DNA from 4 places in the Kitasatospora sp. NPDC001261 genome. Region 1 is predicted to be linked to each of the others. Evidence: riboswitches for the same ligand, from Rfam matches in the RefSeq annotation. Region 1 holds a riboswitch; each other region holds the start of a gene.
What was found. Region 1 has a riboswitch for cyclic di-AMP ahead of ACFY4B_RS00780 (NlpC/P60 family protein). Riboswitches for the same ligand answer to the same signal wherever they lie in the genome.
Positions count from the first base shown of each region.

Region 2: it holds a riboswitch for cyclic di-AMP, as region 1 does, so the genes downstream of both, ACFY4B_RS39495 (peptidoglycan DD-metalloendopeptidase family protein) here and ACFY4B_RS00780 (NlpC/P60 family protein) in region 1, are expected to answer to the same signal.
Region 3: it holds a riboswitch for cyclic di-AMP, as region 1 does, so the genes downstream of both, ACFY4B_RS17335 (transglycosylase family protein) here and ACFY4B_RS00780 (NlpC/P60 family protein) in region 1, are expected to answer to the same signal.
Region 4: it holds a riboswitch for cyclic di-AMP, as region 1 does, so the genes downstream of both, ACFY4B_RS20770 (transglycosylase family protein) here and ACFY4B_RS00780 (NlpC/P60 family protein) in region 1, are expected to answer to the same signal.

Region 1 covers NZ_JBIAXP010000001.1:162,935-170,525, reverse strand. The annotation lists gene ACFY4B_RS00790 (NYN domain-containing protein) at 1-274, shown strand, start outside; gene ACFY4B_RS00785 (C40 family peptidase) at 475-1,512, shown strand; cyclic di-AMP (ydaO/yuaA leader) riboswitch at 1,851-2,004, shown strand; gene ACFY4B_RS00780 (NlpC/P60 family protein) at 2,015-3,130, shown strand; gene ACFY4B_RS00775 (C40 family peptidase) at 3,358-4,404, shown strand; gene ACFY4B_RS00770 (hypothetical protein) at 4,458-5,600, shown strand; gene ACFY4B_RS00765 (glycosyltransferase 87 family protein) at 5,619-6,989, opposite strand; gene ACFY4B_RS00760 (glycosyltransferase family 4 protein) at 7,206-7,591, shown strand, end outside.
Region 2 covers NZ_JBIAXP010000043.1:34,670-42,260, reverse strand. The annotation lists gene ACFY4B_RS39510 (HelD family protein) at 1-1,726, opposite strand, end outside; gene purB (adenylosuccinate lyase) at 1,846-3,276, shown strand; gene ACFY4B_RS39500 (MFS transporter) at 3,284-4,765, opposite strand; cyclic di-AMP (ydaO/yuaA leader) riboswitch at 5,117-5,317, shown strand; gene ACFY4B_RS39495 (peptidoglycan DD-metalloendopeptidase family protein) at 5,320-6,300, shown strand; gene ACFY4B_RS39490 (APC family permease) at 6,646-7,591, shown strand, end outside.
Region 3 covers NZ_JBIAXP010000011.1:234,720-242,310, reverse strand. The annotation lists gene ACFY4B_RS17340 (cytochrome P450) at 1-1,093, shown strand, start outside; cyclic di-AMP (ydaO/yuaA leader) riboswitch at 1,315-1,483, shown strand; gene ACFY4B_RS17335 (transglycosylase family protein) at 1,489-2,394, shown strand; gene eno (phosphopyruvate hydratase) at 2,734-4,020, shown strand; gene ACFY4B_RS17325 (septum formation initiator family protein) at 4,115-4,636, shown strand; gene ACFY4B_RS17320 (DUF501 domain-containing protein) at 4,608-5,279, shown strand; gene ACFY4B_RS17315 (exopolyphosphatase) at 5,276-6,217, shown strand; gene ACFY4B_RS17310 (NAD(P)/FAD-dependent oxidoreductase) at 6,646-7,591, shown strand, end outside.
Region 4 covers NZ_JBIAXP010000014.1:230,888-238,478, reverse strand. The annotation lists gene ACFY4B_RS20785 (ATP-binding protein) at 196-771, shown strand; gene ACFY4B_RS20780 (DUF397 domain-containing protein) at 1,157-1,420, opposite strand; gene ACFY4B_RS20775 (hypothetical protein) at 1,979-2,938, shown strand; cyclic di-AMP (ydaO/yuaA leader) riboswitch at 3,390-3,560, shown strand; gene ACFY4B_RS20770 (transglycosylase family protein) at 3,547-4,953, shown strand; gene ACFY4B_RS20765 (hypothetical protein) at 5,250-5,450, shown strand; gene ACFY4B_RS20760 (LacI family DNA-binding transcriptional regulator) at 5,580-6,599, opposite strand; gene ACFY4B_RS20755 (glycoside hydrolase family 13 protein) at 6,625-7,591, opposite strand, start outside.

The DNA.
Region 1 (7,591 bases):
GGCCCAGCGGACCCAGGCGGAGGTCACCTGCGTGTTCGACGGGCAGGACCTGGACGTCCCGGTGATCATGGCGCCACCGCGCGGGGTCCGGGTGCGGTTCAGCCGGACCGGGGAGACGGCCGACGAGCTGATCCGCCGTCTGGTGCGGGCCGAGCCGCAGGGCCGTCCGGTGGTGGTGGTGTCCACCGACCGGGAGGTCGCGGAGGGCGTGCGGAAGGCGGGCGCGCGCCCCGTGGCGTCGGTGCTGCTGCTGAACCGGCTGGCCCGGCCCTGAACCCGGGGAGGTTCGCATGATGCCTGGTCAGGGCCTGTTTCGGAGCATTGTGCGAGTCCGGTGAAGTCAGTGTGGGGACCGGAGTTCACGCCTTCGGGGGAGTGGCAAAACGGATAGATCTTCACTAGGGTCTGGCGTCAAACCTATTTTCCGGAATCTCATCCCATCAGGTGAGCCCGTTGGAAGAAGGAGCCGGTCCCTTGGCCTCCCACCGCCGTCCCAAGCAGCCGAGCCGCGCACGGATCTCCGTGCTCACCGCGGCCGCTGCGACCGCGGTCGCCCTCTCCGCCCAGGTGGCCGCGCACGCCGCGCCGCAGCCGAACAAGACGGACGTCAAGGCGCAGATCGACCAGCTCCAGGAGGAGCAGGAGCAGGCGGCCGAGAAGTACAACGGCGCCAAGGAGCGGGCCGACCAGCTGCGCAAGCAGGCCGACCAGCTGCAGGACCAGGTGGCCCGCGGCCAGGAGCAGATGACCCAGCTCCAGGGCGGCCTCGCCGAGGTGGCGGGCGAGCAGTACCGCAGCGGCGGCATCGACCCGTCCGTCCAGCTGATGCTCTCCTCGGACCCGTCCGGCTACCTGGACAAGGCCTCCACCGTCCAGCAGGCCAGCACCAGTCAGGCCGAGGCGCTCAAGGGGCTGCTGGACCAGCAGCGCCGGCTGGACCAGGAGAAGACCGAGGCGGCCGCCGTGCTCGCCTCGCTGGACACCACCACCAAGGACCTGAACCAGGCCAAGTCGGACGTCAACACCAAGCTGAAGGCCGCCCAGGACCTGCTGAACTCGCTGAGCTCCGCCGACCGCGCGGCGCTGCGGGCCCAGCAGGCGCAGGACGACCGCGCCTCGCGCGGCAGCGACCGGGTCGACCTCGGCAGCCTGCCGCCAGCCAGCGGCTACGCGGCCACGGCGCTGGCCAAGGCGATGAGCAAGCAGGGCTCGCCGTACGTGTGGGGCGCCACCGGGTCGACCACCTTCGACTGCTCGGGCCTGATGGTCTGGGCGTACGGGCAGGCGGGCGTCTCGCTGCCGCGCACCTCGCAGGAGCAGGGCCACTACGGCACCCGGATCCCCTCGCTGGACCAGGCCCAGCCGGGCGACCTGGTGATCTACGGCCCCGACATGCACCACGTCGGGATGTACATCGGCAACGGCATGGTGGTCCACGCGCCGCACACCGGTGACGTGGTGAAGGTGATGAAGGCCGACGCGATGTCGATCAACACCATCCGCCGGGTCTGACGGACCGACACGCCCGAGGGGCTCCCGCGGGGGCCTGTGAAAAGCGCCACCCCCGTCCGGGGTGGCGTTTCGGGTTTCCGGCCCCTCGACGACCACATGGTGAGAACCGATCAGCCTTGTGTGCGTCAATGGTCACCATCGGTCATTTTCACAAAGGAACTTGGGTAATCTTCTGTCTTTTTTCTGACAAGGATTTGAACCGATCACGGTTCAGTTACTAGGGTCATGCTCCGAACCACCGCACTGTCGATCGCCCAGCCAGGGTGGCGGCGGTGGTTACCGTCGAGTTCGCAAGGCAGCGGGACAGGTCGAAGCGACTGTCCGACAGGGGAGCCCAGTGGTAGGGGGCGCTGCGGAGCGGAGCCGGGGAACCACGTTCCTCCGGGGTGAATCGGCGCCAGGTCGGCCGGTGGAACGGCCGTGAGGCGTCGTAGGGCATGCTTCCGGCCCGAACCCGTCAGCTCACCCGGTAGGCGGCCGTAGGAAGAAGGAGTCCGCCTTCGTGGCGTCCCATCGTCGTCCCAAGCCCGCCGGCCGCGCCCGGGTCTCGATCCTGACCGGCGTCGCCGCCGCAGCCGTCGTCCTCTCCGCGCAGGGTGCCCACGCGGACCCGCAGCCGACCAAGGAACAGGTCAAGGGGCAGGTCGACCAGCTCAACGAGCAGGCCGAGGTCGCGACCGAGAACTACAACGCCGCCCAGGCCAAGCAGCAGGACCTGGAGAAGCAGGTCTCCGGCCTGCAGGACCAGGTGGCCCGTCAGCAGGCCCAGGTCACCGAGCTCCAGGGCGGCCTCGCCGAGATCGCCGGCGAGCAGTACCGCAACGGGGGGATATCCCCCACCGTCCAGCTGATGTTCTCCTCCAGCCCGGACAGCTTCCTCAGCCAGGCCGACGCGCTGAACCAGGCCGGCAGCACCCAGAAGGGTCAGCTGAAGGAGCTCCAGGAGCAGCAGCGCAAGCTCGACCAGGACCGCAACGAGGCCCAGGGCAAGCTCGCCGAGCTGGAGTCGACCACCCAGCAGCTGAAGGCCTCCAAGGACGAGGTCCAGGGCAAGCTGAAGGCGGCCCAGGACCTGCTCAACACGCTGACCGAGCAGGACCGCCAGGCGCTGCGCCAGGCCGAGGAGAAGGCCGCCGCCGAGGCCAAGGTCAAGGCCGACGCCGCCCAGGCCCAGCAGCAGCAGGCCGACCGCGCCTCCCGCGACAACAGCCGCGGCAGCCTCTCGGCCCCCACGACCACCGCTCCGGTGAACGTGGCCCCCGGCAGTTCGCGCGGTGCCGCCGCGCTGTCCGCCGCCGCCTCCAAGATCGGCAGCCCGTACGTCTGGGGCGCCACCGGCCCGGGCTCCTTCGACTGCTCCGGTCTGATGGTCTGGGCGTACAACCAGGCCGGCGTGTCGCTGCCGCGCACCTCGCAGGCGCAGGCCTCGGCCGGCACCCGGCTCGGGACGGACCTCTCCAAGGCCCAGCCCGGCGACCTGCTGATCTTCTACACCGACGCCCACCACGTCGGCATCTACGCCGGCAACGGCCAGGTGCTGCACGCCCCCAAGCCGGGCGCGTCGGTGCGCTACGAGGCGGTCACCAACATGCCGCTGACCGGCATCGTGCGGGTCTGATCCCCGCTCGGACGTCTCCAGGCCCGGTCTCCCCCAGGGGAGGCCGGGCCTGCGGCTTTTCCGGCGGCTCGATCTGATGTCCGATTGGTGAGTGAATATTCGGGTTGGGAGGGGTTTGGACTCGCTTGCCCGGACTCGCTAACGTCTGCCACCGGACTCCCGCTCGACGGCCGCCCGTCCCGGTGCGGCGGCGGGGGCCGCGCCGCAGGATTGGAGCCGCTGCCGCCATGCCCGTGCACCGCCGTTCCCAACTGCTCACCCGGGCGCTGGTGCTGACCGCGGCCGCCGCCACCGCGTTGGGCGCGGCCACCGGAGGCAGCGCCCAGGCGGCCCCCGCCAGCCCCGACCCGGGCGACCGTCAGGACGTCAAGACGCAGGTCGAGCAGCTGTACGACGAGGCCGAGCAGGCGTCCGAGAGGTTCAACGCCGCGCAGGAGGCCCAGCGGCGGCTCCAGGGCGAGACCACGATCCTCCAGGGCGAGATCGCCCTCGCCCAGGACCAGCTCAACGGGCTGCGCGGCGACCTGGCGATGGTGGCCGGGGCCGAGTACCGCGGCGGCGGGATGACCCAGACCGCCCAGCTCATCCTCTCGCCCGACCCGGAGGGCTACCTGGCCCGCGCCCGCACCCAGGGCCAGGCCGCCGTGCGCCAGCAGGAGACCCTGCACGAGCTGATCACCCGCCAGCGCCGGCTCGACCAGCGCCGTACCGAGGCGGCCGACAAGCTCGCCGAGCTGGACCGGACCCGGCGTTCGCTCGCCGACAGCAAGCAGCAGGTCCAGCAGCGGCTGGCCGGGGCGCAGAAGCTGCTGAACGGCCTGGGCGCCGTCGAGCGGGCCCGGCTGGCGGTCCAGGACGCCCGGGACGCCGAGCAGCGCGCCACCCGGGGCACCGACCGGCTGGACCTCGGCACCGCCCCGCCCGCCTCCGAGCGCGGGGCGGCCGCGCTGGCCGCCGCGGTGCGGATGATCGGCTCCCCGTACGTCTACGGGGCCACCGGCCCGCACGCGTTCGACTGCTCCGGTCTGATGTACTACAGCTGGCGGCAGGCCGGAGTGACCCTGCCGCGCACCTCGCAGGCCCAGGCGTACGCCGGGCAGCGGATCAGCCTGTCCGAAGCGCGACCGGGAGACCTGGTGATCTTCTACCGGGACATGCACCACGTCGGCATGTACGCCGGCGGCGGCGTGATCGTGCACGCCCCACGCCCGGGCGCCAGGGTCCGCTACGAGAGCGTCACCGCCATGCCGGTCTCCGGGGTGGTCCGGCTCTGAGCGCCCCGCCGTCCGGCCCCGCCGGACCCGCCGCCATACGTCGCCCCCGCCGCGTGCTGTCCCGGCGGGGCGCGCTGCTGCTCGCGGCCGGCGGGCTGGCCCAGCTGTCGCTGCCGTCGGCCGCCCCGCCGGCGCCCGCGGCGCGGCCGGTGGACCGGCGCGCCGAGGTGGCCGCCGCGCTGGCGGAGCGGGCGCGCTCGGCCCCGCCCTGGGCCGGGCTGCCGGTGGCCGAGGCCGGGTACCGCAACCTGGTGCTCGGCGCCGCCGGCGGGGAGCGGGTGACCGCCGCCGCCGACCTGGCGGTGCGGATCGCCGGTTACGACGAGCACCCGGTGGTGTACCCGCGCCGGATCGGGCTGGTACGGGCCGGGGACGGCTGGCGGGTCGAGCGCGAGGAGAGCGCGTCCGGGCCGCCCGCGCCGTGGGACTTCGGGCCGCTCCGGTCCTCGCCGGGCGCCCACTGCCTGGTGGTCGGGCCGGCCGCGGGACCCGACCAGGCCGAGCTGGTCGCGGTGGGGGACCGGGCGGTGCCCGCCGTCACCGAGGTCTGGGGCGGTGCCTGGCCGGAGCGGCTGCTGCTGGAGCGGCCGGCCACCGAGGAGCAGTTCGCCCGGCTGCTGGAGGGTGACCCGGCCGGCTGGACGGGCATGGCGGCGGTCACCGTGGCCGCCCCCGGCGCGCCCTGGCACACCCCGGCGGACCGGGTGCTGGTCAACCCGGAGGCGTACGGGCGGCTCAGCGGCTTCGGCCGCCAGGTGGTGGTCACCCACGAGGCCACCCACGTCGCGACCAGGGCCGACACCCGGGCCTGGACCCCGCTGTGGCTCTCCGAGGGCGTCGCCGACTGGACGGCGTACCGGGACTCGGGCCGCGGCCCGCAGCAGATCGCGCCCGAGCTGGCCCGGGACGTGGCCGCCGGGAAGCTGCCCGCCGCGCTGCCCGCCGACCGGGACTTCGCCGCCGGGGCCACCGGCATCGCCCAGGCCTACGAGCAGTCCTGGCTGGCCTGCGAGCTGATCGGCCGCACCCACGGGCCGCAGCGGCTGGTCGCCTTCTACCGGGCGATCGGCGCGGCCGACGGGCAGGGCGAGGACCGGGAGCGCCGCACCGACCGGCTGATGCGCCGCGAACTGGGCGTCGGCCTGGCGGAGTTCACCCGGCTCTGGCTGGAGCAGGTGGCGGCGCTGAAGGGCTGACCGGCCGGGGAGGGCAGGTCAGCGGCGCTGTTCGGCCGGGGTGCCCGGGTGGTCGATGCCGTCCAGCAGGTCCTGCTCGTAGGCGATGCCCGGGCGCACCGGGTAGCCGCCGGACGGCAGCGCGGCGGGCTCGCGGTCCAGCACCACGGTCGGCGGCAGCGGCGCCTCGCCGCGGGTGGAGCGCCAGAGCCGCACGCAGGAGAGCACGGCGGCGGCCAGCAGCAGCAGGTTGCGCGCGGCCAGGACGGCGACCGCCGCCGGCTCGCTGGCCAGGACCTGGGTGAACATGGTCGGGAACTCGACCAGGGTCAGCGGGCAGGCGAGCAGGATCAGCACCGCCACCGGCCGCTGGCTGCTGTTGCGCACGGTCAGGCAGACCGCCGCGACGCCGACCAGCCAGACCAGGTACTGCGGGCTGATCACCCGGCTGGTCACCACGAAGATCAGCAGCGCGCACAGCGCGGCGTCGTACATGGTGGCCGCGCTGCGGCGCTTGGAGGTGTAGCGCCACAGCAGCAGCCAGGCGAAGCCCAGCAGGGTGCCGGCCATCATGACCTTGCTGATCACGTCGACCCACGGCCCGAGCATCTCGGGGGAGCCGTAGTTCATGGTGACCTTGCCGTCCCAGGCGTCGGCGATCCGGGCGAAGTGCAGCGGCAGCGCGCCGAGCGACTCCACCTCGATGCCGCGGTCCTTCTGGAACGCCAGGAACTCGAAGGCGCCGTTCATCCCGGCCGTCAGCAGGAAGCCGATCGAGACGGCGGTGGCCGCCGCCAGCGTCCAGGAGCGGCGGGTGCGGCGGCCGGAGGGGGTGCCGATCAGGCCGATCAGCGGCCAGATCTTGACGATGCCGCCCAGGCCCAGCAGCAGCCCGCCGACCGCCGGGCGGCGGATCAGCGCCAGCAGGCCGGCCAGGGCGACCGCGGTGACGATGACGTCGAAGCGGTTGTAGATCATCGGGCCGAGCAGCGGGACGCCCACCACCCACATCCAGGCGCCGGTCAGCGCCCGGCCCCGGCGCAGGCCGGTGCGCACCAGCAGCGCGGCCGCGGCGGCGTCGGCGATCCCGCAGATCACCCAGAACGAGACCAGGTACGACCAGGGCAGCAGGCCCGGCAGCAGGATCACCAGGGCGGCGCCCGGCGGGTACTGCCAGGTCACGTCGTCGAACGGGAAGGTGCCGGTCTGGAGCACGCCGTACCAGGCGTGGTAGATCATCCAGACGTCCGCCGTGACGTCGCCGCCGGGCGCCTTCAGCACACCCGTCGCCAGCAGCACCAGCAGGGCGCGGGTGGCGACCCAGGTCGCGCCGAGCGCGGCGAGCGCCCCGAGCGGGCGGCCGAGGCGGCCGCGCGAAGAGCCGGGCTCGGTGGCCGGGGCCAATTCCACTGCGCTCCCTCGTTCGTCTCGGACGTCCCCACCGGAGGCGTCGTACCGACGGACGCCCGGGCCGCGTGCTGGACGACGGCCTAGGTACTAGGACTGACCCGGGGGTCAAACGGTTGCCGTGCGCGGTTCCGTTCCCGGTGGGTCATGGTGTTGACCTATCGTACGGATCACCCAGCGGTACACCGCGCACCCCCCGACCGAGCGAGCCGTGGCCTGATGCACAGAACCTTGATCGTCACCAACGACTTCCCGCCCCGCCCCGGTGGCATCCAGGCCTTCGTGCACAACATGGCCGTGCGTCAGCCCGCAGGCAGTGTCGTGGTCTACGCCTCGACCTGGCGGGACGGCACCGAGGTGGCCCGGTTCGACGCCGAGCAGCCGTTCCCGGTGATCCGGGACCGGACGAAGGTGATGGTTCCCACACCGCGGGTCACCCGGCGGGCCGCCGAGATCCTGCGCGCGGAGAAGTGCGACTCGGTCTGGTTCGGCGCCGCCGCCCCGCTCGGGCTGATGGCGCCCGCGCTGCGCCGGGCCGGCGCCGGGCGGCTGCTCGGCATGACCCACGGGCACGAGGCCGCCTGGGCCCAGCTGCCGGTCTCCCG
Region 2 (7,591 bases), on a different contig from region 1:
CCTCGCGCCAGCGGCCGGGCAAGTGCGGGTCGAGCGTCTCGGCCCAGCTGCGGGCGCCGGCGGGCGAGCCGGTCTGGCCGAGGTCGCCGACGATGGTGAGCGAGGTGGTCGGGACGCGCCGCAGGACGGCGCGCCAGGCCATCGCGGACAGCTCCTGCGCTTCGTCCACGACGACGTGGCCGTACGCCCAGGTGCGGTCGGCGGCGGCGCGCTCGGCGGTGGAGCGGTACGGGCCGTCGTCGCGGAAGCGCTCGGCCAGGGCGGCGGAGTCCAGCAGGGCGTCGTCGGCCTGCCCGGTGATGGTCAACACGCCCTGGGCGAAGGCCAGTTCGTCCGGGTCTTGACCGGTGGGGGCCGAGGGCCCCTCGGCGCCCAGGAGTTCGGCGGCCTCGTCGAGCAGCGGGACGTCCTCGGCCGTCCACTCGGAGCCGGGCGGGCGGAGCAGGGCGGTCACGTGCTCGGGGGCCGCTGCGGCGAGCAACTTCCGGTCGGTGAGCAGGCGTTCGAGCAGCTGCTGCGGGGTGAGCCGGGGCCAGAGCGGGTCGAGCGCGGCGCGGACGTCCGGCCGCTCCCACAGCTCGCGCGGGGCGTAGTGCGCCTCCTCGTCATCGTACGGGCGGCCGAGGGTGAGCGCCTGGCCGATCGCGAGGGCGTCGAGCAGGGTGCCCAGGTAGAAGGCGCGGGCCCGGTTGTGCGGCAGTCGCAGGCCGCGGGCGGCGTCCCGGGCCTCGGCACAGGCCCGGGCGGAGACCCGCAGCCCCTCGCCGAGGTCCAGGCCCTCGGCGGGGGCCGTCTGGTGGGCGGCCACGGCGGCGCGGAGCACCCCGGCCATCCAGGGGCCGCCCTTGGCGAAGGCGGCGGCGGGGTCGTCGGTGCCGGTGGCGGCGAGGCCGGGGAGGAGTTCGGCGACGGTGCGGAGCACCACCTCGGTCTCGCCGAGGGCGGGCAGCACCTCCTCGATGTACCGCAGGAAGCCGGGGTTGGGGCCGATCACCAGGACGCCCCGGCGCTCCAGCGCGGCGCGGTGGGTGAACAGCAGGTAGGCGGCGCGGTGCAGGGCGGCCAGCGTCTTCCCGGTGCCGGGGCCGCCCTGGACGACCAGGGCGCCGCGCAGCGGGGAGCGGATCACCCGGTCCTGCTCGGCCTGGATGGTGGCGACGGCGGTGCCCATCCGGCCGGTGCGCTCGCGGTCGAGGGCGGCGAGCAGGGCGGCTTCGCCGACCAGGGCGCGGCGGCCGGAGTCGTCCAGCCCGGCGAGGTCGAGCGCCTCGTCGTCGAGGCCGGTGAGGGTGCGGCCCCGGGTGTGCAGGTGGCGGCGGCGCACCACCGGGCCGGGGTGGACGGGGGTCGCGGTGTAGAAGGGGCGGGCGGCCGGGGCGCGCCAGTCGAGCAGCAGCGGTTCGTACGTGTCGTCGGTCAGGCCGGTGCGGCCGATGTAGTGGACGGTGCCGTCGCGCTCGTCGAGCCGGCCGAAGCAGAGGCCGCGCTCGACCGCCTCCAGTCGGGCGGCGTGGCGGGCGGCTTCGCGGGAGCGCACCTCGCGCTCCAGCCGGGCCTGGTGGGTGCCGCCGGACCCGGCGCCGTCGTGGGTGCCGTCGGCGGTGCGGCGGGCCCGTTCGCGCTCGGCGTCCAGCCGGGCGTAGAGCCGGGTGAGGTGGGCCTGCTCGGTGCGCAGGGCCGCGGCGAGGGCGCTGGAGTCCCGCGCGGTCACTGGCGGTTCGCTCATCGGTGTGGTATCCTTGCGGTGAGAAGGCTGCGAAGCGTCATCTGAAAGGCGCTCAATTGACCCAGCCTACCCCACTCCGCCGACGTCCGGCGTGACCTCGGCTGTTACTCTTGCGAAGCGTGAGCGCGAAGCCCCAGATCCCCAATGTCCTGGCCTCCCGGTACGCCTCGGCGACCCTGGCCCAGCTGTGGTCCCCCGAGCACAAGGTGGTCCTCGAGCGCCACCTGTGGCTCGCCGTCCTGAAGGCCCAGCAGGACCTCGGCGTCGAGGTTCCGGCGACCGCCGTCGCCGACTACGAGCGGGTGATCGACCAGGTCGACCTCGGCTCGATCGCCGCCCGTGAGCGGGTCACCCGCCACGACGTGAAGGCCCGGATCGAGGAGTTCAGCGAGCTCGCCGGGCACGAGCAGATCCACAAGGGAATGACCTCCCGGGACCTGACCGAGAACGTCGAGCAGCTGCAGATCCGCCAGTCCCTGGAGCACGTGCGGGACCGCACGGTGGCCGTGCTGGTGCGCCTGGCCAAGCTGTCCGCCCAGCACGCCGAGCTGGTCATGGCCGGCCGCTCGCACAACGTGGCCGCGCAGGCCACCACCCTGGGCAAGCGGTTCGCGTCGATCACCGACGAGCTGCTGGTCGCCTTCCGCCGCCTGGAGGAGCTGATCGCCCGCTACCCGCTGCGCGGGATCAAGGGCCCGGTCGGCACCGCCCAGGACATGCTCGACCTCCTCGGTGGCGACACCGACAAGCTGGCCGAGCTGGAGCGCCGGGTCGCCGGGCACCTCGGCTTCGAGAACGTGCTGACCAGCGTCGGCCAGGTCTACCCGCGCTCGCTGGACTTCGAGGTGCTCACCGCCCTCGTCCAGCTGGCCGCCGCGCCGTCCAGCCTGGCCAAGACCATCCGCCTGATGGCCGGCCACGAGCTGGTCACGGAGGGCTTCAAGGAGGGCCAGGTCGGCTCCTCCGCGATGCCCCACAAGATGAACACCCGCTCCTGCGAGCGCGTCAACGGCCTGGCCGTCATCCTGCGCGGCTACGCCTCGATGACCGGCGAGCTGGCCGGCGACCAGTGGAACGAGGGCGACGTCTCCTGCTCGGTGGTGCGCCGGGTCGCGCTGCCGGACGCGTTCTTCGCCTTCGACGGCCTGCTGGAGACCTTCCTGACCGTCCTCGACGAGTTCGGCGCCTTCCCCGCCGTGATCGAGGCCGAGCTGGACCGCTACCTGCCGTTCCTCGCCACCACCAAGGTGCTGATGGGCGCGGTGCGCGCGGGCGTCGGCCGGGAGACCGGGCACGAGGTCATCAAGGAGCACGCCGTCGCCTCCGCGCTGGCGATGCGCGCGGGCGCCCGGGAGAACGAGCTGCTGGACCGGCTGGCCGCCGACGAGCGGATCCCGCTGGACCGGGCCGCGCTGGACGCGCTGCTCGCCGACCGGCTGTCCTTCACCGGCGCGGCCGGTGCCCAGGTCGCCGAGGTGGTCCGCCAGGTAGAGGCCGTCGCGGCCGCCTACCCGGAGGCCGCCAAGTACGCGCCCGGCGACATCCTCTGACGTCTCGTCAGCCCTGAGCCGAGGGCCCCGCCGCCGGACCGGTGGCGGGGCCCTCGCGCGTCGCGGGGACGTGGCCCGGGTCCAGCGGCGGGGTGGTGGTGCCGCACGGCCAGTCGCAGTTCGGTTCGGCCACCTGCTGGTCGTCGGCGGCGAGCACGTTGCCCCGTACGGTCGCGAGGGCGATCAGCCCGCCGGCGGCCAGCAGGCCCGCGCAGATCAGCATCGCGGTGTGGAAGGCGGAGTCGACCGAGGAGGGCACCCGGTAGGCGTCGCCGCTCAGCCCGGCCAGCGCCGGGAGGGCGGCGACCGCGAGCAGGCCGGCCGCGCGGGCGGCGGCGTTGTTGACCCCGCTGGCGATGCCCGCGTGCCGGACCTCGACGGCGGCCAGCACGGTCGCCGTCAGCGGTGCGACCAGCAGCGTCATGCCGCAGCCCATCACCGTGACGGAGGGCAGCACGTCCACCCAGTAGGAGGAGTCCGGGCCGACGCGCAGCATCAGCAGCACCCCGGCGGCGCACAGCAGGGGGCCGACGGTCAGCGGGATGCGCGGGCCGATCCGCTTGCCGAGCCGCCCGGCGCGCGCGGACAGCAGCAGCATCAGCACGGTGATCGGCACCAGCGCGAAGCCCGAGACCAGTGGCGAGAAGCCGGACACGATCTGGAGCTGCACCACCAGCAGGAAGAAGACGCCGCTGAACGCCGCGTACACGCACAGGGTGACCAGGTTCACGGCGGTGAACAGCCGGGAGGAGAACAGTCCGAGCGGCAGCATCGGATCGGGCGCGCGGCGCTCGACCGCCACGAAGGCGACGCCGAGCGCCACTCCGAGCACCCCGCTGACCCAGACGGCGGGGGACAGGCCCTCGCCGGCCGCCGTCAGCGCGTAGGTGATCGCGCCGAGGGCGAGGGCGGCGAGCACGGCGCCGAGGACGTCGAAGCGGCCGGAGGCGCCCTCGTCCCGGCTCTCCGGCACCGACCGGGTGGTGACCGCGATCACGGCGGCGGCGAGCGGCAGGTTCAGCAGGAAGATCCAGCGCCAGCCGGGGCCGTCCACCAGCCAGCCGCCGAGGAAGGGGCCGACCGCCGCCGACACCCCGCCGAGGCCGGACCAGAGCCCGACCGCCGCCGAGCGGTCGTCAGGGTGGAAGACGGCTTGGAGCATGGCGAGCGAGCCGGGGGTGAGCAGCGCCCCGCCGATGCCCTGGACGGCGCGGGCGGCGATCAGCACATGGATGCTCGGCGCGGCGGCGCAGGCCGCGGAGGCGACGGCGAACCAGACCACGCCGATCAGGAAGACCTTGCGCCGCCCGTAGCGGTCGCCGAGCGCGCCGCCGAGCAGGATCAGGCCCGCCAGGGTGAGCAGATAGGCGTTCAGGGTCCATTGCAGGGACGCGAGGGAGGCGCCGAGGTCGGCGCCGATCCGGGGCAGCGCGACGTTCACCACGGTGCCGTCCAGCATCGCCATGCTGGAGCCGAGCACCGTCGCCATTAGTACCCAGCGACCCTGCGCGGTGCCCAGGCGCAGGGTGCCGGCCTCGGAGGTGGCCACGGGCGAATCCTGCGCTGCCGAGGCGCACGTGACAAGGGTCACCGGTGGGTGTGTTGGCGGCTGGCGGTGCGTGAGCGGACGGGTGCGCGGCGTGGCCGATCTCGGCGCAGGGTCGTGGATCAGTGGCGGGGGGTGAATGGGTTGTGTACGCACCGTGGGCTCGGGCCTGCGGAGGGTCACTGGGACAGGGGGGATCGTTGCCGTTTCAAGAGATCGACATTGCTTCACCCGAACGGATGGGTTTTAGTTCAGCGACCGCCCGGCCAGTCCGGACGGATCCGCCGGGTGGAACGCCGAGTCCTGCCGCTGCCCGGTGGTTCGAAACGAACTCTGTACGGCAGGAGCGGGGGACCCACAGGTAAGTCGCCGGACCGGAGTTCGCGCCTCAGGGCGCGGGCGTCCAGGACCGGCTTGGGGTGAAGCCGCGCAAGCGGCCGGGCAACTCCAGCCCGAACCCGACAGCTCACCTCGCAGGCGTCGGAGAGGAAAATTCCATGCCTGCACAGGCTCGTCGTATCGCCCTGCCCCGCGCCGCCCGCATCGGCATCGCCACCGCCGTCACCGGTGTGTCCTTCGCCCTCCCGCTCGTCACCGCGATGAGCGCCCAGGCCCACACCCCGGCCGCTCCGGCCGCCGCCTCCACCGAGGCCAAGCAGGCCGCGAAGGCCGCCGCTCCGGCCGCCCAGGCCGCGCAGGAGAGCTACCGCGTCGTCAGCGGTGACACCCTGTCCAAGATCGCCGACGCCAGGAACGTCGAGGGCGGCTGGCACGCGCTGTACGAGCAGAACCGCTCGGTCGTCGGCGCCAACCCGAACCTGATCTTCCCGGGCCAGCAGCTCGCGCTGTCCGGCCACGCCGCCGCTCCGGCCGCCGACGCCGCCCCGGCGAAGCCCGCCGCTCCGGCCAAGCCCGCCAAGCCGTCCGCTCCGGCGACCCAGGCCGCCAAGCCGCAGGCCCAGGTCCAGGTGCAGACCGAGGCCGCCAAGCCGTCCGCGCAGCTCGAGACCCAGCTCCAGGTCGCCGTTCCGGCCCAGGCCGTGACCGCCACTCCGGTCGCCGCCGCCACCTCCGGCTTCGTCGCCCCGCTGGCGAGCCCGCGGCTCGGCACCGCCTACGGCGTGGCCGGTTCGATGTGGGCCTCCGGCCACCACACCGGCCAGGACTTCGTCGCCTCCACCGGCACCCCGCTGCGCGCCGTCGCCAATGGTGTCGTGGTCAAGGCCGGCAACGGCGGCGCCTACGGCAACGAGGTCGAGATCAGGCTCGCCGACGGCCACTACGCCGAGTACGCGCACCTCTCCTCGATCGGCGTGAGGATCGGTCAGACCGTCACCGCCGGCCAGCAGATCGGCCTCTCCGGCGCCACCGGCAACGTGACCGGCCCGCACCTGCACTTCGAGATCCGCAACGGCTCGGAGTACGGCTCGGACATCAACCCGGTCGCCTACCTGCGCGCGCACGGCGTCGCGCTCTGACCCCGAGAGCTCCGGGGTACCAGGAACCACCGCCGCTGCGGGCGAACCGATCGCCCGGGATGGTCATGTCGGGTGACCGCTCGACCGGGTGATCGCCGCACGGCGGACATGGGCGCGGGACACGCCCAGGCCGGCCCGGCCGCATGAGGACCTCCTCGTGCGGCCGGGCCGGCCGCTTTCGTTCCCGGGCCCGCCCGGGGTGTTCGATCGATCGAACGAAGCGTCAACTCCGGTGTCCCGCAGGGGGTTCGCCGGGATCTCCGGGCGCCTGCGGGCGCCATGCTGGCGGACGGTCAGCGCCCGGCCGGTCCGGCGGTCGGGCGGGCCGGGAGGCGAGGAGGCCGGATGGCGGTCCGCAGCGGGGGCGTGGCGGGGGAGACGGCCGGGCGGGAGCGGCCCGGGGCGGGCGGGGTCGACCGGCTGAAGGCGGACTCGGTCGGCCTGGTCGGCGTGGTGTTCATGGCGCTCGCCACCGCCGCCCCGATCACCGCGATGACCGGCAACCTGCCGATCATCGTCGGTCAGGGCAACGGCGCGGGCGCGCCCGCCGCGTACATCGTGGCGACCGTGGTGCTGACGGTGTTCTCGGTCGGCTACGTGGCGATGGCCCGGCACATCACCGCGGCCGGCGCGTTCTACGGCTACGTCTCGCACGGGCTGGGGCGGGTGGCGGGGATGGCCTCGGGGCTGCTCGCGGTGCTCGCGTACGTCGTCACCGAGGCCGCGGCCCTCGGCTTCTTCGCGTACTCGCTGCGCGGGCTGGTCCGTTCGCAGCTGGGGGTGGACGTCGGCTGGGGCTGGTACGCGCTGTTCGGGGCGGCGGTGATCGGGGTGATGGGCTGGTTCGACCTGCATCTGACGGCCAGGGTGCTCGGGGTCGCGCTGGTGCTGGAGATCGGCGTCCTGTCGGCGGTCTCACTGGCGGTGCTGCTCTCCGGCGGCGGGCCGGACGGGCTCGCGGCCGGGACCCTGAACCCGCTGAACGCGCTGAAGGGGGTGGGGAGTTCGGGCACCTCGGCGGCCGGGCTCGGACTGTTCTTCGCGTTCTGGTCCTGGGTGGGCTTCGAGTCCACCGCGATGTACGGCGAGGAGTCCCGCGACCCGAAGCGGGTGGTGCCGCGGGCCACGCTGATCTCCGTGATCGGGGTCGGGCTGCTCTACGTGTTCGTGTCCTGGATGATCGTGTCCGGCAACGGGGTCGAGCGGGCGGTCGCGGTGGCGGGCGGCGCGGTGCCGGGCAAGGACGGCAACAGCCTGTTCTTCGACCAGCTCGCCGCGCACCTGGGGGCCT
Region 3 (7,591 bases), on a different contig from region 1:
GCAGGCGCACCGCACCGGCCGGGTGGGCATCCCGGGGGAGCGGCAGGCGGACCTGATGACCCACCTGCTGAACATCGACCCGCCGGACCACACCCGGTTGCGCCGGCTGGTGTCGAAGGCGTTCACCCCGCGCCGGGTGGCCGAGTTCGAGCCGCGGGTGCAGCAGCTCACCGACCGGTTGATCGACGGCTTCGCGCAGCGCGGTTCGGCGGACCTGATCCACGAGTTCGCGTTCCCGCTCCCCATCTACGCGATCTGCGACATGCTCGGGGTGCCGGCCGAGGACCAGGACGACTTCCGCGACTGGGCCGGGATGATGATCCGCCACGGCGGGGGCCAACGCGGCGGCGTGGGGCGGGCGGTGAAGCGGATGCGGGCGTACCTGCTGGAGCTGATCCACCGCAAGCGGGCGGACCTCGGGGACGACCTGATCTCGGGCCTGATCCGGGCCGGCGACCACGGTGAGCACCTGACCGAGAACGAGGCCGCGGCGATGGCCTTCATCCTCCTGTTCGCGGGTTTCGAGACCACCGTGAACCTGATCGGCAACGGCACCTACGCGCTGCTGCGCAATCCGGAGCAGCGCCGGCTGCTGCAGGAGTCGGTGGTGCGCGGGGAGAGCGCGCTGCTGGAGACCGGGATCGAGGAACTCCTGCGCTACGACGGGCCGGTGGAGCTGGCGACCTGGCGGTTCGCGACCCGTCCGCTGACCATCGGCGGGGTGGACATCCCGGTCGGCGACCCGGTGCTGGTGGTGCTGGCCGCGGCGGACCGCGACCCGGCCCGGTTCGCGGCGGAGAACACCCTGGACCTGGCCCGGAAGGACAACCCCCACCTGGGCTTCGGGCACGGCATCCACTACTGCATCGGCGCTCCGCTGGCGCGGCTCGAAGGGCGTGCCGCGCTGGCCACGCTGCTTTCCCGGCTGCCCGATCTGCGGCTCGCGGAAAGCCCGGAGAATCTGCGCTGGCGGGGTGGTCTGATCATGCGTGGCCTGCGCGAACTCCCGGTGGAATTCAGTCCGGAGAGCCGTTCCCCGCACGCCCCTCTGCACCCCGTTCCGGATGCCTCTTCGACGCCTCCGACCTGCTGAGATCACGCTGACGGGAGGTCGCCGATTGCCCGCCGACGGGGGTGTGAACACCCATCAATCCGGACATAACGCCGCTGTTGGTAGGCGATCGGACACGGGCCGTAATTGTTGTGTGATATCGGTGATATGAGCTTGTGATTGGTCTGATGATCTGTCTACTCTCCCTGGAGTTCGCAGCTGCGGACCTCGTACGCGGAACGCCGAATCCTGCCCGCCGCGTCACGGGAAACCGACCAGAACCCTGGGCAGGGGCGGGGGAACCAGGTTTGTTGCCGTCTCCCCACGGCTTGGGGTGAAGCCGCCCGAGCGGAATCGTTTCCGCGTACGGCGGCCGGGCCACCTCCCGGTCCGAACCCGACAGCTCACCTCGCAGGCGTACGGAGAGGGACCTCTTCATGCTGTTCGTTGGAACTGGCCGTCACCGTCGTCGCACCCAGGCCGAGAAGGCCATCGCCGTCGCCGGTGTGGCCGGCGTCGGACTCGCGATGCCGCTCCTCACCGCCACCGGCGCCTCCGCCGCCCCGGCCTCCACCTGGGACTCCGTCGCCCAGTGCGAGAGCGGCGGCAACTGGAGCATCAACACCGGCAACGGCTTCTACGGCGGCCTCCAGTTCACGTCCAGCACCTGGAAGGCGTACGGCGGCACCGCCTACGCGGCGCAGGCCAACCAGGCCAGCAAGGCCCAGCAGATCTCGGTCGCCGAGAAGGTGCTGGCCTCGCAGGGTCCGGGCGCCTGGCCGGTCTGCTCCCAGAAGGCCGGTCTGACCAAGGGCGGTGCCCCGGCCTCGGTCGACACCTCCTCGGACGCCAAGCCGCAGTCCGCCCCCAAGCAGCAGGCCCCGAAGCCCGCCGCCAAGCCGGCCGAGAAGCCGGTCGCGCAGAAGCCCGCCGCCCAGAAGCCGGCCCAGAAGCCCGCCGCGCAGCCGGTCCAGCAGGTCGCCCCGCAGCAGCAGGCGCAGCCGCAGACCCCGGGCTTCTCCGGCAAGGCCGGCTGGGACGCCGACGCCAAGGTGTACTGGTACCAGAACAACGGCGGCTGGTACTGGACCAGCCACCAGAGCGTCTACCAGCAGTACGCCGGCCAGGCCGCCGCCCAGCCGCAGTACGCCCCGCGCGCCGCGCAGCAGGCCCCGCAGGCCGCCGGCCACGACTACACCGTCCGTGCCGGTGACACCCTGTCGACCATCGCCGCCGCCCAGGGCGTGTCCGGCGGCTGGAGCGCGCTGTACGAGCAGAACCACTCCACCGTCGGCGGCGACCCGAACCTGATCATGCCCGGCCAGGTGCTGCACCTCGGCTGAGCCGCCCCGCCCGACGCCGGCAGCACCCCGAGGCCGGGGTGCCCGCCGGGGGCGCCCGCCGCCGCGCCGGAGCGCTCGGCGTCGACGCCGCTCCACCCCGCCGTCCGAAGGGGGCCGGTCCTACCGGTCCCCTTCGTCCGCATTCGCCCGCTCCGGTGGGACAAGCTGGGACAAGCAGGTGAACTACCGGTGGGTAGCAGGGCCACACGGTGAGACGGGACCGAGGCCGACGCGGCCACGGCAGCCCGGGCGGTTAGGCTCTGGTCGTAACGACTCCGCAATCGTCCTGCTGGCAGCACCACCGTCAGACCGGACCCTGCTCTCGCAAGGAGATGCCTCGTGCCGTCCATCGATGTCGTCGTAGCCCGTGAGATCCTCGACTCCCGCGGCAACCCCACGGTCGAGGTCGAGGTCGGCCTCGACGACGGCAGCACGGGTCGTGCCGCTGTCCCGTCGGGTGCCTCCACCGGTGCCTTCGAGGCGCTGGAGCTGCGCGACGGCGACAAGAACCGCTACTTCGGCAAGGGCGTCGAGAAGGCCGTCCTGGCCGTCATCGAGCAGATCGGCCCGGAGCTGGTCGGCTACGACGCCACCGAGCAGCGCCTGATCGACCAGGCCATGCTGGACCTGGACGCCACCCCGGACAAGTCCTCGCTCGGCGCCAACGCCATCCTGGGCGTCTCGCTGGCCGTCGCGCACGCCGCCTCCGAGGCCAGCGACCTGCCGCTGTTCCGCTACCTGGGCGGCCCGAACGCGCACGTCCTGCCGGTCCCGATGATGAACATCCTCAACGGCGGGTCGCACGCGGACTCCAACGTCGACATCCAGGAGTTCATGATCGCCCCGATCGGCGCGGAGTCCTTCTCCGAGGCCGTCCGCTGGGGCGTCGAGGTCTACCACACGCTCAAGGGCGTGCTGAAGGAGCGCGGCCTGTCCACCGGTCTGGGCGACGAGGGCGGCTTCGCCCCGAACCTGGACTCCAACCGCGAGGCCCTGGACCTCATCGTCGAGGCCATCGAGAAGGCCGGCTACGTGCCCGGCCGTGACGTCGCGCTGGCCCTGGACGTCGCCTCCTCCGAGTTCTACGAGGACGGCGCCTACCGGTTCGAGGGCAAGGACCTCACCGCCGCCGAGCTCATCGAGTACTACGCCGAGCTGGTCGCCGCCTACCCGCTGGTCTCCATCGAGGACCCGCTGGACGAGTCGGACTGGGCCGGCTGGAAGGCCATGACCGACAAGCTGGGCGACAAGGTCCAGCTGGTCGGCGACGACCTGTTCGTCACCAACCCGGCCCGTCTGGCCCGCGGCATCGAGACCGGCACCGCCAACGCGCTGCTGGTGAAGGTGAACCAGATCGGTTCGCTGACCGAGACCCTGGACGCCGTCGAGCTGGCCCAGCGCAACGGCTACCGCTGCATGATGTCGCACCGCTCCGGCGAGACCGAGGACGTCACCATCGCCGACCTGGCCGTCGCCACCAACTGCGGCCAGATCAAGACCGGTGCCCCGGCCCGTTCCGAGCGCGTCGCCAAGTACAACCAGCTGCTGCGCATCGAGGAGATCCTCGACGACGCCGCCGAGTACGCCGGCCGCGGCGCCTTCCCGCGCTTCCGCCACGAGGGCTGAGCGCTCCCGGTAGCGCACGCCTGACCGGTGCCCCGCCGTTCACCCCGTAGGGTGGACGGCGGGGCACCGTCGCGACCAGGAGGGGATACGGGAGATGGCTGGCTGGAGGATCCCGGGCTTGGCGGCCCGGCCCCGGTTCACGAGCCGGGCGACCGTCCTCGTCCTGGTGCTCTGCTCGCTGGTGGCGATCCTCGCCTACCCGACGCGGCAGTTCATCTCCCAGCGCGCCGAGATCTCCGCCCAGCGGGCGAAGGCCGACCACGCGCGCCAGCAGGTCGAGCAGCTGCGCCGGGAGAAGGCCCGCTGGCAGGACCCGGAGTACGTCAAGGCGCAGGCCCGCGCCCGGCTGCACTACGCGGTGCCGGGGGAGACCCCGTACATCGCGGTGGACCCGGCCGGTCAGGCCTCCGCCAGGACCTCCTCGTCCGCGGGCGGGGCCGCCTCCGGGCCGAACGCGGCGCCCGGCGGCGCCGCCGGCCAGGCGAAGGCCGCCAAGCCCTGGTATGCCAGCATCTGGGACTCGGTGGACGCCGCCGACACCGCCGCGGCGGCCCCCGCCACCCCCCTTCCCCTCCCACCGTCCCCCGTTGGAGACACCTCCCCCCATGACCACTGAGAACCACCCCACCGTCTCCGACGCCGACGTCGCGGCCATCGCCGCCCAGCTCGGCCGGGTGCCGCGCGGCCTGCGCGGCGTGGCGCACCGCTGCCCCTGCGGCAACCCGGACGTCGTGGAGACGGCTCCCCGGCTGCCGGACGGCACGCCGTTCCCCACGCTCTACTACCTGACCTGCCCCAAGGCCGCCTCGCTGATCGGCACCCTGGAGGCGGAGGGCGTGATGAAGGACCAGAGCGCCCGGCTCGCCGAGGACCCGGAGCTGGCCGCCGCCTACCAGAAGGCGCACGAGGACTACATCGCCCGGCGCGACGCGATCGAGGTGCTGGAGGGCTTCCCGAGCGCCGGCGGCATGCCGGACCGGGTGAAGTGCCTGCACGTGCTGGTCGGCCACTCGCTGGCGGCCGGCGAGGGCGTCAACCCGCTCGGAGACGAGGCGATCGGCATGCTGGAGGACTGGTGGGCCAAGGGCCCGTGCGTCTCCCCGGCCGAGGTCGAGGCAGCCGGCGAGCGGGTCGCCCGCAACCGCGCCAAGGAGCAGGACCACGAGGCCGTGATCGCCGCCAAGCAGCAGAAGGCCGCCGAGCGCGCCGCGAAGAAGCGGGCCGCCGAGGACGCCGCGGCGGAGCGGGAGTCCGAGTGAGCGCGACCCGGGTGGCCGCGATCGACTGCGGCACCAACTCGATCCGCCTGCTGGTCGCCGACCTCGACCCGGAGACCGGGGCGATCACCGACCTGGACCGCCGGATGATCGTCAACCGGCTGGGCCAGGGCGTGGACCGGACCGGCCGGCTGCACCCGGACGCGCTGGCCCGCACCTTCGCGGCCTGCCGGGAGTACCAGGAGATCATCTCCGGCTTCGGGGTCGGCCCCGAGCGGGTCCGCTTCGTCGCCACCAGCGCCTCCCGGGACGCCGAGAACAGCGACGAGTACGTCAAGGGCGTGCGCGACATCCTGGGCGTCGAGCCCGAGGTGGTGAGCGGCGAGGAGGAGGCGCACCTGTCCTTCGTGGGCGCCACCAAGGAGCTGACCGGCGGTCAGTTCCCCGGCCCGTACCTGGTGTTCGACCTCGGCGGCGGCTCCACCGAGTTCGTGCTCGGCACGGACGACGTGCAGGCGGCGCGCTCGGTGGACATCGGCTGCGTGCGGCTCACCGAGCGGTACTTCGGCGACGCCGAGCTGCCCTCCGAGGCGCAGGTCGAGGCCGCCCGGGCGCACGTGCGGGCCGAGCTGGACCGGGCCGAGGAGGTCGTCCCGCTGACCGGCGCGGCCACCCTGGTGGGCCTGGCCGGGACGGTCACCACGGTGTCCGCGATCGCCCAGGGCCTGCCCGGCTACGACTCGGCGGCGATCCACCACTCGCGGATCAGCCGGGAGCGGGTCGCCGGGATCGCCCGGGAGCTGCTGGCCGCCACCCACGCCGAGCGCGCGGCCATCCCGTCGATGCACCCGGGCCGGGTGGACGTGATCGCGGCCGGGGCGCTGGAACTGCTGGAGATCATGGAGCGCACCGGCGCCGCCGAGGTGGTCGTGAGCGAGCACGACATCCTGGACGGAATCGCCTTCGGTATCGCCTCCTGACCCCGTGCGGGGCTTACCCGACCGGCCCCGGCACCCCTTTCGGGGGGCCGGGGCCGGGGCGCGCCCGAGCGCGGGTGGGAAAGTTCGTGAATTTCTTCACATGGGGATCCGGCCATTCGCCGCACCGGCCCGCCCACTACGTCCGAAATGTGGGACCGAAGGCCCGTCGGCCGGGTGGCCCATGGGATCGCAGGTCAGGCCTCGTTTGAGGTTTGAAAATCGAAATCACGTGCGGGAACCCGGGCGTTGTGCGGATCGTTGCTGCTCAGGCCGGTGGTGCTCCGCCGTGCGTTCGCGCGGGGCCGCCCAGGGGTGGGGGCCACCGCGCCGGGCCCGGTTTTGCGGCCGCGCAGTGTAGCACGGGGGGTCCGTCAACTTGTGACCGGGCTCACGAAGGCTGCTCCGGACGGTGCTGGATACTTTCGGATATGAGCACCACGGAGCGTCCTCGCATCCTCATTGTCGGCGGTGGTTACGTCGGCCTGTATGCCGCGATGCGCATCCTCAAGAAGATGCGTTACGGCGAAGCGACCGTCACGGTCGTCGACCCGCGGTCGTACATGACGTACCTGCCCTTCCTCCCCGAGGCGGCCGGCGGCAGTGTCGCGCCTCGCAACCTCATCGCGCCGCTGCGCAGCACCCTGAAGAAGGCGGAGGTGCTGACCGGGTCCGTCACCGGCATCGACCACGCCCGCAAGGTTGCCACCATCCAGCCCGCGGCCGGTGACAGCTACGAGCTGCCCTTCGAGTACCTGGTCGTCGCGACCGGCTCGGTCTCCCGCACCTTCCCGATCCCGGGTCTGGCGGAGAACGGCCTCGGCATGAAGACGGTCGAGGAGGCCATCGGCCTCCGCAACCACGTCATGGCCCAGCTCGACAAGGCCGAGTCCACCACGGACGAGGACATCCGCCGCAAGGCGCTGACCTTCGTGGTGATCGGTGGCGGCTTCGCCGGCATCGAGACCGTCGCCGAGGTCGAGGACATGGCCCGCGACGCGGCCAAGCTGTACAAGACCGTCAGCCGCGAGGACATGCGCTTCGTGGTGGTCGAGGCGGCCAACCGCATCCTCCCCGAGATGGGCCCGGACCTCGGTCTGTGGACCAAGGAGAAGCTCGAGGAGCGCAACATCGAGGTCTACATCGAGACCTCGATGGACTCCTGCGTCGACGGCCACGTCATGCTGAAGAACGGCATGGAGATGGACGCCTCCACCATCGTGTGGACGGCCGGCGTGAAGCCGAACCCGGTGCTGGCCAACTTCGGCCTGCCGCTGGGCCCGCGCGGCCACGTCGACACCGCGCCGACCCTCCAGGTCCAGGGCTTCGACTACGTCTGGTCCGCCGGCGACAACGCCCAGGTGCCGGACCTCGCCG
Region 4 (7,591 bases), on a different contig from region 1:
GGCAATCCCGCGGGCTCCGCGTCGACCCCACGCGCGACTCCGTGCACCGACCCGACGGCGTCCCCCGCGTCATCGGGCGTTCGAGTGCGCGCGCGCCTGGTCGAGGGGGCGGCCGAGCGGCCGAGCGAGTCGGAGGTGACCGGCATGACCCCGGCGGGTCCAGCCGTGTCCGCCCCCTTATGGGAGGAGCTCTTCATGAGCACCGGTACGGCTTTGGCGGTTGACCCCCATGTGGTCACCTGTACGCTCGCTCCTCGCTTCGAAGCCGTCAGAACCGCGCGGGACTTCGCTCGGAGCACGCTCCAGCTCTGGGGCCTGACGGAACTGTTCGACGACGTCGCGCTGGTGGCCTCGGAACTCGTGACCAACGCGCTCCGGCATGCGATCGGCGCACGGCCCGACCCGTCGGGCGGCGCCCTGGGCGAGTACGACTTTCCCATGAAGCCGACCGCGGACGGCCGGCTGCCGATCCGAATAAGCCTGGTGCACCGCGCACCCCAGGTGGTCTGCGCGGTGAGCGATCCGAGCAGCACCGGCCCGGTCGCCCGGGAGGCCGACTTCGTCGCCGAATCGGGCCGCGGGCTGCACCTGGTGGAGTCGTTCAGCCGCTCCTGGGGCTGGCACCCGCTGGGCAGCGGCAAGGTGGTCTGGGCGATGTTCGAGGCCGAGTCGGTCGGCGGTTCCCCGCTGGACGGACACCCCGGGCTCGGCGGCCGCTCACCGCTCGACGGTCCCGTCGACGCCGGCGGACGGCATCGGCGCTCGGCCTAGGACGGGCCCCGCGCTCCGAGCGGGTCCTGTGCTCCCAGCGAGCCCCGTGCTCCGAGCGGGCCCGGCGTTCCGGACGAGCCCTGACCCCGGGACAGGCCCTGCGCTCCGGAGGAGCCCTGCCTTCGGGACGGACCCCGCGCCGGACGGCGCGCGGCCGGTCGACGGACACCCCGGGAGGACCGCACCCCGGGCGCTTCCAGCAGGCCCCGTCGAGAGCCTCCGGCACCACGGAACCGCGAGCGGCTCAGCGCGGCCGGGCGGGCCGGGCGGCCGGACGGATCCGGGAGAGGCCTCCGGAGCGAAGACATCCGGAGGAGACAAAGACAAAGGCCGTCGTGGTGTCGGCACCCACGACGGCCCCCCGATGATGGAGCACGGCGGCCGGTCAGACCGCCAGGTGGTCGAACTCCCCGTCCTTCGCCCCCAGCAGCAGGGCGGAGATCTCGGCCCGGGTGTAGATGAGTGCGGGGCCGTCCGGGAACCGCGAGTTGCGCATCGCCACATCGCCGCCCGGCAGGGCCGCGAACTCGACGCAGTTGCCCTGGGAGTTGCTGTGCCGGCTCTTCTGCCAGACCACCCCCTGGAGATCGGCGGCGGCCATCCCGTTGTAGGTGTCGTACGAGCCGTGCGTGTCCTGCGAGTCGTGCATAGAAATCTCCCGAAGAGCTCCGGAGTTGTCGTCCAGCGCGGCGCCCCCGGCACCGCCGAAACGAACGGACCGGCCCCGTACCGGTCCGGCACAACGCCTCACTTGACGTGATGATAGCCGCAGTGCACGTGCATCAGCACGGGACATTGCAGGTGCACGAGGCCTTTTACCCGCAGCCGCGAACTCTTCACGGGCCCTTCCCCTGACGGTACGTAAACGGACATAGCCGATGAATCGTCGAGCCCGCGATAACCGGCCGTGAGCACCTCCCCGCTGAATGTTGATCTTCGAATGCCGGGAGTCGCCCGCCCGTGACCCTCCGTCAAGCCGGGCTCATGCTGTGAGACATCTCACGCGCGCCGGGTGCAACGCCCGCCCCCTCGGATCGCGTCGGGACAAGCACCGGCCACCACGCGGGGGTTGGGCGAAGAATGTCCGGATTGTAGGCAAAGCGCCCGGACCGGCGCCGGAGACGCACCGGGTCCGTACCGCGAGCACGCGAAACCCGTACGGCAGCCGACTGCAAGCCGGACGGGCCGATGTCCTACGATCTCCGGCATGAGCACCGCAGCCATTCCGGGCGCGCCACTGCCCGTCCGTACTCCAGGCTCCCGTGCGCGGGGGCGCCACCGTCGTCCCGAGCGCCCCGAGATCCCGGCCGGCGCCCCGGCCCTGGTGCTCGCCGTGCCCGCGACCGCCGGGCCCGAGTCCCGCTCGGTCGTCGAGGAGCTGCTCTCGATCGTCCGCACCGAGCAGAACGGCGTCCAGACGGCCGTCGGCTACCTCCCCGGTGACGGTGCGGCGGGCGCGAGCGGCGAGGACCGCACCGTGGCCGAGCTGCTGGCCCTGGCCGCCGAGGCCGGGCGGCCGATGCCCGTCCTGGTGCCGCTGGTGCCCGGCCCGCACACCTTCCTGACCGGGCTTCACGCGCTCGCCGCCGAGTACGGCGCGCCCGTCACCGACCCGCTGGGCCCGCACCCGCTGCTGGCCGAGGCCGTGCACGTCCGGCTCTCCGAGGCCGGGCTGGCCCGGGCCGACCGCGCCCGACTGTTCGCCATCGCGACCGCCGCGGACGGCGTGGTGCTGACCACCGTCGGCGGCGAGGACGCGGCCGCCGCGGCCGGCATCACCGGCGTGCTGCTGGCCGCCCGGCTGGCCGTGCCGGTCGTCGCCGCCGCGCTCGACGTGCCCGGCTCGGTGGCCGCGGCCGTCAACCACCTCAAGGACACCGGCTCGCAGCGCCCGGCGCTGGCCCCGCTGGTGATCGGCCCGGAGGCGGACTCCGAGCTGCTCGCCACCGCCGCCGAGGAGACCGGCTGCCCGTCGGCCGCGCCGCTGGGCGCCTACCCGTCGGTCGGCCAGCTGATCGCCTCCACCTACCTGGCCGCGCTGCCCACGCCGTCCCCGGAGGACCTGGCACGGGCCGAGGCGGAGGCGGCGGCCGCCGCCGAGGCCGAGGGGGTCGTGGAGGGCTCCCGTGGCGCCCACGCGGCCGCCGAGGGGCCTGGCGGACGATAAGGACACCGCGCGCGGGTTCGCGCGCACCGAAGGGCCCGGAACGGATCGCGTTCCGGGCCCTTCCGCGTACTTCCCCCCACCCCGTCCGTCCCGTACGGGAGTCACCCGGCAATGAAGGGGAATGTCCGTTCTGGCGCTATTTGAAAGGAAATAGGGAGCGTGGATTCACATGCTCCGATCGCGGCCGCTCCCCCACCCGCCGGAGTGTGCCACTCCGCGATTCGACGCACCGTCACGCCACTCCTGAGGCGGAGCCAGTTGTCGGCTTCCACAACAGCATTGCCTGAAAACGATCATTTACGATCATGGTGAGTGGCAATTTTGGCAGTTTCCACTAAACCGTGATGCACATCACAGTGGTTTGCAGTTTGAACTTAAGTCTGATTAACGTGCTCCCCGTTCGTGACCACACGAACCCGGTCATCCGCAACGCCGAGTCCTGCCGTCGGATGTCCTGGAAGCGCGAAAACGCACCACGGCAGGAGCGGGGGACCCACAGGTAAGTCGCCCCGGACCGCTCTCCGGAACGGTCCAGGGCTAGGGGTGAAGCCGTGCTCACCGCACGGCCGGGCAACTCCAGCCCGAATCCGACAGCTCACCTCGCAGGCGTGGGAGAGGACCACGTCTTCATGCTGCCCACCAACGGCACCCGTCTGTCCGGCCGTACCCGTCGCGTGATCGCCGCCCTCGGCGTCGCGGGCGTCGGCCTCACCGTCCCCTGCCTCACCACCGGCACCGCCTCGGCCGCCTCCGTCGCCACCTGGGACAAGGTCGCCCAGTGCGAGAGCGGCGGCAACTGGAGCATCAACACCGGCAACGGCTTCTACGGCGGCCTCCAGTTCACCTCCAGCACCTGGTCCGCCTTCGGCGGCACGGCCTACGCGGCCCGCGCCGACCTGGCCACCAAGGACCAGCAGATCGCCGTCGCCGAGAAGGTCCTCGCCTCGCAGGGCCCCGGCGCCTGGCCGGTCTGCTCGGTCCAGGCCGGGCTCACCAAGGGCGGCGCCGCGGCCGCCGTTGACACCTCGGCGGGTTCGACCGCCGCCAAGCCCGCCGCGCCCGCCCAGAGCGCCAAGCCGGCCGCTCCGGCCGCTCCGGCCGCGAAGCCCAGCGCCAAGCCCGCGCAGCCGCAGACCCCCGCCGCGAAGCCCGCCGCGCCCGCCCAGGGCGACGCGCAGGCCTCCACCGACTCCGCCGCCTCCGGCAACCGGAGCGACTGGGTGCAGAAGCGCCAGCAGCAGGCCCAGGGCGGCGACTACACCGTCGTCGAGGGCGACTGGCTGTCCGCGATCGCCGACCAGCACAAGGTGCAGGGCGGCTGGCAGCGGCTGTACGACCTCAACCGCGGCACCCTGACCGAGGGTCCGGACATCATCTACCCGGGCCAGCAGCTGTCCTTCGGCGGCAACGGCCAGGCCCGGGCCGGCCAGTCCTCCGCCGGCACGTCCGGCTCGGACTTCACCTGGTTCGACCGCTCGCAGAAGTCCGGCCAGTCCGCGAACGGCGGTGCCGTGAACGCCCAGCCGACCGCGCAGCCCGAGGCCCCGGCCGCCAAGCCGTCCACCAAGCCGGCCGCGAAGCCCGCCACCAAGCCCGCTCCGCAGCCCCAGGCCCAGACGCAGACCCAGACCCAGACCCAGGCGCCGGCCGTGACCGGCAGCATGGCCGCGGCGGTCTCCTTCGCCGAGTCGAAGGTCGGTCAGGCGTACGTCTACGGCGGCACCGGCAACGGCGGCTGGGACTGCTCCGGCCTGACCCAGGCCGCGCTGCGCGCCGCGGGCGTCTCCGTCCCGCGCGTCGCCGCCGACCAGGCCGCCGCCAGCACCCACGTCTCGCTGGACAGCCTCCAGGCGGGCGACCTGCTGTTCTGGTCCAACAACGGCAAGGACTCCGGCGTCTACCACGTCGCGATCTACATCGGCAACGGCAAGTACGTCGAGGCCGCCAACCCGAGCTCGGGCGTCCGCGAGCAGAGCATCGCCAACTGGGCCCCGGACTTCGCCGGCCGGGTCTGAGGACGGCGCGCGGTCCACGGTCCACGGCTGACGGACCTCCGGTAACAGCTGACGGGTAACAGATAACAGCTGACAGATTTCAACATCTGTCAGCTGTTATCCGTCAGCTGTCGGCCGTCGTCCGAACGCTGACCGCCCACCACCCCCGGGGAGAGTCTGGTCGCTCCTCCCCGGGGGTTCCGGCGTTCCCGGGGCCCCGGCGTGCCCGACCGTTCCCGACCGCGGTTCCGCCCCGTTCCGTGGTGGATCGCCGCCCCAGCGGGCATGCTGCTGCTCTGCACCCGAGGAGGAGTCACATGGCCCAGGTCACCGTCACCCTCGACGCGAACCTCGCGATCGACGCGATGATGCTTTCCGGCACCAAGAGCCCCCAGGACGCCGTCGAACTGGTCCTGCGCGACTACCTGGCCCGCGGCCGCCGCACCGAGACCCGTACCGGCGAGGCCGCCGACGGGCACCGCCTGACCGCCGACCGCCCTACCGCCCAGGAGGGCTGACCCACCCCACGGCCCGCCACGGTCCGGCACGGCCTGCCACGACCCGCGACGGCCGACCGCGCGCACGCCGACGGGCCCCGGAGAGCGATCGCCCTCCGGGGCCCGTCCGACGGCCGTGGCGGCCGGGGTTCAGCGCGCGCAGGCCCCGGTGGACCCGCGCATCACCAGCTCCGGCTGGAACATGAACTCGCCGCGCTGGGCGGCGTTCCCGCCGACCTCCTCCAGCAGCGCGTCCACCGCCGCCGTGGCCATCGCCTCGACCGGCTGGCGGATCGTGGTCAACGGCGGCTCGGTGAAGGCGATCAGCGGAGAGTCGTCGAAGCCGACCACCGACACGTCCTGCGGCACCGACAGCCCGCGCTGCCGCACCGCCCGGATCGCCCCGAGCGCCATCATGTCGCTCCCGCAGACGATCGCCGTGCAGCCCTTGTCGAGCAGCGCGCCGGCCGCCGCGTGCCCGCCCTCCACGCTGAACAGCGTGTGGTGGACGAGGTTCTCGGCCTCCTCCCGGCCGAGCCCGAGCACCTCGCGCATCGCCGCCGTGAAGCCCTCGATCTTCCGCAGCACCGGTACGTACCGGCGCTGACCGACGGCCAGCCCGATCCGCTCGTGCCCGAGTTCGGCCAGGTGCTGGACGGCCATCCACATCGCGGCGCGGTCGTCCGGCGAGATGAACGGCGCGTCGATCTTCTCGCTGTAGCCGTTGATCAGCACGAACGGCACCCCGCGCCCGGCCAGCCGGGCGTAGCGGTCGTGGTCGGCGGTGGTGTCGGCGTGCAGGCCGGAGACGAAGACGATGCCCGCCACGCCCCGGTCCACCAGCATGTCCACCAGTTCGTCCTCGGTGGACCCGCCCGGCGTCTGGGTGCACAGCACCGGGGTGTAGCCGTGCCGGCTGAGCACCTGCTCGATCACCTGGGCCAGCGCCGGGAAGATCGGGTTGCTGAGCTCCGGCGTGATCAGGCCGATCAGCCCGGCGCTGCGCTGGCGAAGGCGGGTCGGCCGCTCGTACCCGAGCACGTCGAGTGCCGCCAGCACGGTCTGCCGGGTGGCGGCGGAAACGTTCGCCTTGCCGTTGAGCACGCGGGAGACGGTGGCTTCGCTGACCCCCGCCTGCGCCGCGATGTCTGAGAGTCGCGCCGTAGTCACGGTCCCAGAGCCTATTCCAACCACGTCAGACCGCCCACCAGCCGGTGCTGTCCGGAGCGAGCACCGTCTCGCCGCCGTCCACCACGAGGTCGGTCGAGGCGAGCAGCAGCGTGCCCGGGGCCGCGATCCGCACCGGCTCGCCGGTGGTGTTCACGGTGCAGACGAAGGCGCCGCGGCGGAACGCCAGGGTGCCCTCGGGGCTCTCCAGCCACTCGACCCCGGTGCCGGCGCCGAGGTCGGGCTGGGCCCGGCGGACGGCCAGCGCGCTGCGGTAGAGCTCCAGGGTGGAGTTCGGGTCGCCGGTCTGCGCCTCGACGCTCAGCTCGGCCCACTCGGCCGGCTGCGGCAGCCAGGACGGCCCGCCGGCCACCGGGCCGAAGCCGTACGGGGCCTCGGTGCCGGACCACGGGATCGGGACGCGGCAGCCGTCGCGGTAGCCGTCCTGGCCGGCCTGGCGGAAGAAGGACGGGTCCTGGCGGACCTCGTCGGGCAGGTCGGTGACGTCCGGCAGGCCGAGCTCCTCGCCCTGGTAGACGTACGCCGAGCCGGGCAGCGCGAGCATCAGCAGGGTGGCGGCGCGGGCGCGGCGCAGGCCGAGCGCCCGGTCGCCGGGGGTGCGGATCTGGGTGCCGAGGCCGGGCTCGTTGGCGAACCGGGTGGCGTGCCGGGTGACGTCGTGGTTGGACAGCACCCAGGTGGTGGGGGCGTCGACCGGACGCATCGAGTCGAGCGAGAGGTCGATCACCTCGCGCAGCGCGGCGGCCTCCCAGCCGGTGCCCAGATACTGGAAGTTGAAGGCCTGGTGCAGCTCGTCGGGGCGGACGTAGTTGGCGGTGCGCTGGACGGTCGGGGTCCAGGCCTCGGCGACGCCGATCCGCTGCCCCGGGTACTCGTCGAGGATCGTGCGCCAGCTGCGGTAGATCTCGTGCACGCCGTCCTGGTCGAAGAACGGCATGACGTCGTTGCCGAGCAGCTTCAGCTGGTCGGCGCCG